DNA from 3 places in the Pantoea sp. SGAir0180 genome. Region 2 is predicted to be linked to each of the others. Evidence: predicted binding sites of a transcription regulator. Region 2 holds the regulator's gene; each other region holds the start of a gene.
What was found. Region 2 encodes PhoB, which activates phosphate uptake and scavenging genes when phosphate is short. Its sites were predicted from a motif close to CTGTCATAAAACTGNCNNAT; they were not measured.
Positions count from the first base shown of each region.

Region 1: the regulator PhoB is predicted to act here: its motif matches at 1,223-1,242, upstream of glpT (glycerol-3-phosphate transporter).
Region 3: the regulator PhoB is predicted to act here: its motif matches at 1,135-1,154, upstream of pstS (phosphate ABC transporter substrate-binding protein PstS).

Region 1 covers NZ_CP028071.1:3,601,918-3,604,192, forward strand. The annotation lists gene C1N58_RS16900 (carboxylate/amino acid/amine transporter) at 160-1,023, opposite strand; gene glpT (glycerol-3-phosphate transporter) at 1,381-2,275, shown strand, end outside.
Region 2 covers NZ_CP028071.1:2,781,272-2,783,546, reverse strand. The annotation lists gene sbcD (exonuclease subunit SbcD) at 1-734, opposite strand, end outside; gene phoB (phosphate response regulator transcription factor PhoB) at 932-1,621, shown strand; gene phoR (phosphate regulon sensor histidine kinase PhoR) at 1,636-2,275, shown strand, end outside.
Region 3 covers NZ_CP028071.1:3,767,109-3,769,383, reverse strand. The annotation lists gene glmS (glutamine--fructose-6-phosphate transaminase (isomerizing)) at 1-550, shown strand, start outside; gene C1N58_RS17660 (hypothetical protein) at 743-1,042, opposite strand; gene pstS (phosphate ABC transporter substrate-binding protein PstS) at 1,227-2,270, shown strand.

The sequences.
Region 1 (2,275 bases), 820 kb from region 2:
GGAGAAAGCGCACCGGGATAACAATCCGGTCCGCTCTGCCGGGCGAGCAGACGTCGTCTTGCTCGCCTTCTGCCGACGCGCGCCCCGTCCGCCATGGGATCGCAACAGACTGAGCGGCCTGCTACTTTTGGCGTCGATGCGCGGCGATGCCTTGTTTCTTCACTGTTGATTGTTCTTACCGACCACCCAGCGCTTATGGACCCACAAGGACGCTACTATCACGAGCGCACCGGCAATAAAGCTTGGCCAGTGTGGCTTTTGCTGCCATATCGCCAGGTTGACCAGCAAGCCTGCCGGCACATGCATGTTGTTCATGATGCCCAACGTGCCAGCATCGACCTGCGTAGCACCGTAGTTCCACATAAAGTAACCCAGTCCGGACGCCACCACGCCCAGCCAGACCAGAATGCCCCACTGCAGTGAGGTGGTCGGGAGTTTATGCGGGTTGCCCCAGACGGCCCAGGCCACCACCGCAATCAGCACCGCGCCCAGATAGAACCACGAAAAGGCCGTGTGCTGCGGCACAGGACGGGTTTCCTGCAAACGTTTGTAGCCCACCATACCTGCTGCAAAGCAAATATTGGCTAACTGTACCAGCAACAGGCCGAACCAGAAGTTATCGCTGACTTTGTCATAACGAATGATTGCCGCGCCCGCCACAGCCAGCAACGCACTGAAAATGTACCCTGCGCGCAGAGGCCGTCGACTGATCACGTCGTAGATCAACGTGACGTACAGCGGCGTCATCACGGTAAACAGCAGGAATTCAGACACGCTCAGATAGAGATAGGCTTCGAAACTCAGTAAATACATGATGCCCAGTTGCAGCATGCCTACCAGCATATACAGCAGGAGCGTAGAGGGGCGATAGCCGCGCCAGCGCAGGAAAGGCAAAAATACCACGGCCGCCAGCGCCAGGCGCATCAGCACCGAAAACCAGCTGTCAACCTGACCGGCAAGATACTCGCCAATCAGGCTGAATGAAAAAGCCCACAGAATGGTAGTAACAATCAATAAAAGCACGGTAACAACCCCGAAATAAACAGAGCGACAGTGTAAACAATGTCCGCACAGCAGGGAGATTTATCTGGTTGACATCTGTGCATTAACCAGGCAGTTACGCATTAATCTGCCGGTCAGGCTTTTTATCTTCTCATCGGGCATATCCTGTCAGCAGAAAAATGTGCGCATCAGCGCATCGGCCTGAGCTTTTTGCGCCAGATTGTCATAAATCTGTAACAGATTTGTCATTCATCACAGTAAAGCCATGTATCTCTGTCTATTCTCTGCGCGAAATGGCGCATCCCGATCGCCGTTTTCTTGAGTTTTGCCCAACCTGCCGGGAATCAAAATCATAATGCGCCCTGGAGGGCCGCCGCTATGTTGAGTATTTTTAAACCTGCACCACACCAGCCCCGGGTCGAAGATCATCGTATCGATCCACGCTACCGTCGCCTGCGCTGGCAAATCTTTATCGGAATTTTCGTTGGCTATGCGGCCTACTATCTGGTTCGAAAGAATTTCGCCCTGGCGATGCCCTACCTGGTTGAACAAGGCTTCTCACGCGGCGATCTGGGTTTTGCGCTTTCAGGCATCTCCATCGCCTATGGCTTTTCCAAATTTATTATGGGTTCGGTGTCAGACCGGTCGAATCCACGGGTCTTCTTACCTGCCGGCTTAACGCTGGCGGCTGCTGTAATGCTGATTATGGGGTTTGTGCCCTGGGCAACCTCCAGCATTATGGTGATGTTCGTACTGCTGTTCATCTGTGGCTGGTTTCAGGGAATGGGCTGGCCGCCCTGCGGACGCACTATGGTCCACTGGTGGTCACAAAAGGAGCGCGGCGGCATCGTTTCTGTGTGGAACTGTGCGCATAACGTCGGCGGCGGGATTCCGCCCCTGCTGTTTCTGCTGGGGATGGCGTGGTTCAACGACTGGAAAGCCGCGCTATATATGCCCGCCTTCGGGGCGATCGCCATTGCGATTCTGGCCTTTGCCCTGATGCGCGATACGCCGCAATCTTGTGGATTACCGCCGATTGAGGCCTATAAAAACGACTATCCGGTGGATTACAACGAAAGTCATGAGGAAGAGTTCACTGCCAGACAAATCTTTATGAAGTATGTCCTGCCCAACAAACTGCTGTGGTACATCGCTCTGGCAAATGTGTTTGTCTACCTGCTGCGTTACGGCATCCTCGACTGGTCACCGACCTACCTGAAAGAAGTAAAGCATTTCACGCTTGATAAGTCCTCCTGGACCTACTTCTTTTATG
Region 2 (2,275 bases):
CTGAGCGGAATCGGCGAACCGCTGTAGCGAATATGATCGCTGTCGGCCACGCGCTGCGCACGATGAATATGCCCCAGCGCAATATAATCCGCAGGCGGAAAGGCCGAGGCCGGAAAGGCATCCAGTGTACCAATATAGATATCGCGCACTGAGTCGCTTTTGCTGACGCCGAGGGCGGTGAGGTGGCCGGTCGCGACGATGGGAAGCGCCAGATTCAGCGCCTGCGCGGCAGCAAAACTGCGCTGATAATGGGCGGTAATGGCCTCCAGCAGGCTGCGCTGTTTATCGCGTCCTGACTGGCCGGCCTGGCTGCGCATAATATCGCGTGGCCGCAGATAAGGAATGGCGCACAGCAGCGCGCCCGGTTCGCCCTGACGCGTCGTTAACATCAGCACATCGTTACCGTCCTGCGGCGTGGTAATCACGCGGGTATTCAGGCAGGCGAGCAGTTCACGCGACTCGTTCAGCGTAGCCACCGAATCGTGATTTCCGGCCAGCACCACCAGCTGACAGCCGCTGGGTTGTAACGCCACCACAAAGCGGTTGAACATTTCACGTGCATAGCTGGGCGGTGTGCCGGTATCGAATAAATCACCCGCCACAATCAGCGCATCCACCTGATGCTCTTCAATTCGGGCCAGCAGCCAGTCCAGAAAGGCCTGATGCTCAGCGGCCCGGCTTTTGTTGTAAAAGAACTGCCCCAGGTGCCAGTCCGCGGTATGGATAATGCGCATAACACTCCCTGCCATAACAAATCGCCCGGCGATTATACTGGCTCCATCACTAAAGCCACAAAACATGTCGTCATGTTGTCATAAATGGTTGTTGCAGGCCGGTTTTTATGGCTAACTTTTTCATAAAAGTGTCACAAAACTGACGCATAATGGCGCCGCAAATATCAGTGAAAGCCGTCCTACCTGCAGGAGTCATAATGGCTAAGCGCATTTTAGTTGTGGAAGATGAAGCTCCAATCCGTGAGATGTTATGTTTCGTTCTGGAACAAAATGATTATCAGCCGATTGAGGCAGAAGATTATGACAGCGCCGTCAGTAAGCTGATTGAACCCTGGCCTGACCTTATCCTGCTGGACTGGATGTTACCTGGCGGCAGCGGCATTCAGTTTATCAAACACCTTAAACGTGAAGCGATGACGCGTGATATTCCGGTCATGATGCTGACCGCACGTGGCGAAGAGGAAGATCGCGTGCGTGGCCTGGAAGTCGGGGCCGACGACTACATTACCAAACCGTTTTCACCGAAAGAGCTGATGGCCCGTATCAAAGCTGTGATGCGTCGCATTTCGCCGATGGCGGTCGAAGATGTAATTGAAATGCAGGGCCTGAGCCTGGATCCCTCCTCGCACCGGGTGATGTCGGAAACCACGCCGCTGGAGATGGGGCCGACAGAGTACAAGCTGCTCCACTTCTTTATGACCCATCCTGAACGTGTTTACAGCCGTGAACAGCTACTGAATCACGTCTGGGGCACCAACGTCTATGTTGAAGATCGTACAGTTGACGTGCATATTCGCCGTCTGCGCAAAGCGCTGGAACTGACCGGTCACGATCGCATGGTACAAACCGTCCGCGGAACAGGTTATCGTTTCTCTGCCCGCTTTTAAACGGAGCTTTAACCGTGCTGGAACGCCTCTCATGGAAGCGATTATTGTCCGAACTGGTGCTGGCGTGTTTGCCTGCGCTGGTACTTGGCCTGTTGTTCGGCTATCTGCCGTGGCTGTTGTTACTCAGCGTAGTCGGTATTTTACTGTGGCATTTTTATAACCTGATGCGGCTGTCGCACTGGCTGTGGCTGGATCGCACGATGACCCCGCCTTCCGGTCAGGCAAGCTGGGAACCGCTGTTTTACGGTCTGTATCAAATGCAGCTGCGCAACCGACGTCGGCGGCGTGAGCTGGGTCATCTGATCAAACGGTTTCGCAGTGGTGCAGAGTCGCTGCCGGATGCCGTTATCCTGACAACGGAAGAGGGCACCATCTTCTGGTGCAATGGCCTGGCACAGCAGCACCTCGGGCTGCGCTGGCCCGAAGATAACGGGCAAAATATCCTTAATCTGCTGCGCTATCCTGAATTTTCACGTTATCTGCGCCAGCGCGATTTCGACAAGCCGCTGACGCTGGTGCTGAATAACCAGCATCACATGGAATTTCGTGTTATGCCCTACAGCGAAGGCCAGTGGTTGATGGTGGCCCGCGACGTGACGCAAATGCACCAGCTGGAAGGTGCACGACGCAACTTCTTCGCCAACGTCAGTCACG
Region 3 (2,275 bases), 990 kb from region 2:
CGCAGAAAAAGAGCACGAGATTGTGCATGGTCTGCAGGCTCTGCCAAGCCGCATTGAGCAAATGCTGGCGCAGGATAAGCTGATTGAAAACCTGGCCGAAGATTTCTCTGATAAGCACCATGCCCTGTTCCTTGGCCGTGGTGATCAGTACCCTATCGCGATGGAAGGGGCGCTCAAGCTGAAGGAGATCTCGTATATTCATGCGGAAGCCTATGCGGCAGGTGAACTCAAGCACGGTCCGCTGGCGTTGATCGATGCCGATATGCCGGTCATTGTGGTGGCGCCGAACAATGAACTGTTAGAGAAGCTGAAATCGAATATCGAAGAAGTGCGCGCGCGTGGCGGTCTGCTGTACGTGTTTGCCGATCAGGATGCCGGTTTCAGTGACAGCGAAGGAATGAAAATCATTCCTCTGCCGCACGTCGAAGAGGCCATTGCGCCTATCTTCTATACCGTGCCGCTCCAGCTGCTCTCCTATCATGTGGCCCTGATCAAAGGCACCGATGTGGATCAGCCGCGTAACCTGGCGAAATCGGTAACGGTCGAGTAATGCATCTTATGCGTGAATCCCCGACGGGATTCACGCGTTTCATTTATTTGATCTTGTTACTGCATTGCTCCAGTGCACGCTGTTGATCGCTGATTTTGCGGTTAGCCTCATCGAGTGAACGCTGCAGGTTATTTATCGTATCATCATTTTTGCTTAGCTTTTGGCGAGTTGACTGAGGTTACTTGCCTGATTTTATAGCGTTTTTGTTAAGTCTTTAATCTTATCTTTCATTGCAATAACACCTTCAACATCGACGGATGATTGTTTAACGGCGCCGTAATAACCCAATATAGCCAGAGCGCCTCTGTTATTAGCTGCGGTATAAAATTTATCTAAATGAATCGTGGGTGTCGTATCATCCGCCTGTAAGCCTGTAAGCCTGTAAGCCTGTAAGCCTGTAAGCCTGTAAGCCTGTAAGCCTGTAAGCCTGTAAGCCTGTAAGCCTGCCAGCGTACAGAGCAGGACGACATTGCACACCAGAAGCTTCTTCATAAATCTCATCGAACATGTCCTTTTCGAGAGGAGTCTTATGAAATGAGCAATAATTGTGCCTGTCATATAACTGTAATATTAACTACATTTTTCTGTCACTAAACTGTCCTATTTTCCCTCCTGCAGCAATCACTGACTCTTACTAAAAAGGCACTTAGCCTGACTTTTCTCCCCTGGAGGGAACATGACACTGATGCGTAGCACCGTAGCCCGAATCCTCGCCGCCTCTCTTGCCGTTAATGCGGTTTCTGCATTTGCAGCCACCGATCTGACCGGTGCTGGCGGTACATTCCCGGCGCCGGTTTATGCCAAGTGGGCAGCAGAGTATCAGCAAGCCACCGGTAGCAAAATCAACTATCAGGGCATTGGTTCATCTGGCGGTGTAAAACAAATTATCGCCAAAACCGTTGATTTCGGTGCCTCCGATGCGCCTATGAAAGACGAAGATCTGCAGAAATATGGTCTGTTCCAGTTCCCTACCGTAATCGGTGGCGTGGTGCTGGCGGTTAACCTGCCAGGCATCAAATCTGGTCAGCTGACGCTGGACGGTAAAACCGTTGGCGACATCTATCTGGGTAACATCAAAAAGTGGAACGATCCTGCGATTGTTAAACTGAACCCAGGCGTGAAACTGCCCGATACCAACATCAACGTGGTGCGTCGCGCGGATGGTTCAGGTACCTCTTTCGTTTTCACCAGCTACCTGGCGAAAGTGAACGAAGAGTGGAACAGCAAAATTGGTAAAGGCAACACCGTTAACTGGCCAACCGGTCTGGGCGGTAAAGGTAACGATGGCGTAGCAGCCTTTGTACAGCGTCTGCCAGGTTCTATTGGTTACGTTGAGTACGCGTATGCCAAACAGAATAACCTGACCTATACCAAACTGATGGATGCGGACGGCAAAGCGGTTGCGCCAAGCGAAACCAGCTTCTCTAATGCCGCGAAAGGCGCAGACTGGAGCAAATCGTTTGCTCAGGATCTGACCTTCCAGAAAGGCAATGATGCATGGCCGATCACCTCAACCACCTTTATCCTGATTTACAAAGATCAGACTAATGCGGCGAAAGGTGCCGAAGTCCTGAAGTTCTTTGACTGGGCCTACAAAGATGGCGGTAAAACGGCCAATGCGCTGGATTATGCCACCCTGCCGGAGAGCGTGGTTCAGCAGATCCGTGCTGCCTGGAAAGCCAATATCAAAGACAGTTCTGGTAAAGCGCTTTATAAGTAAGTGAA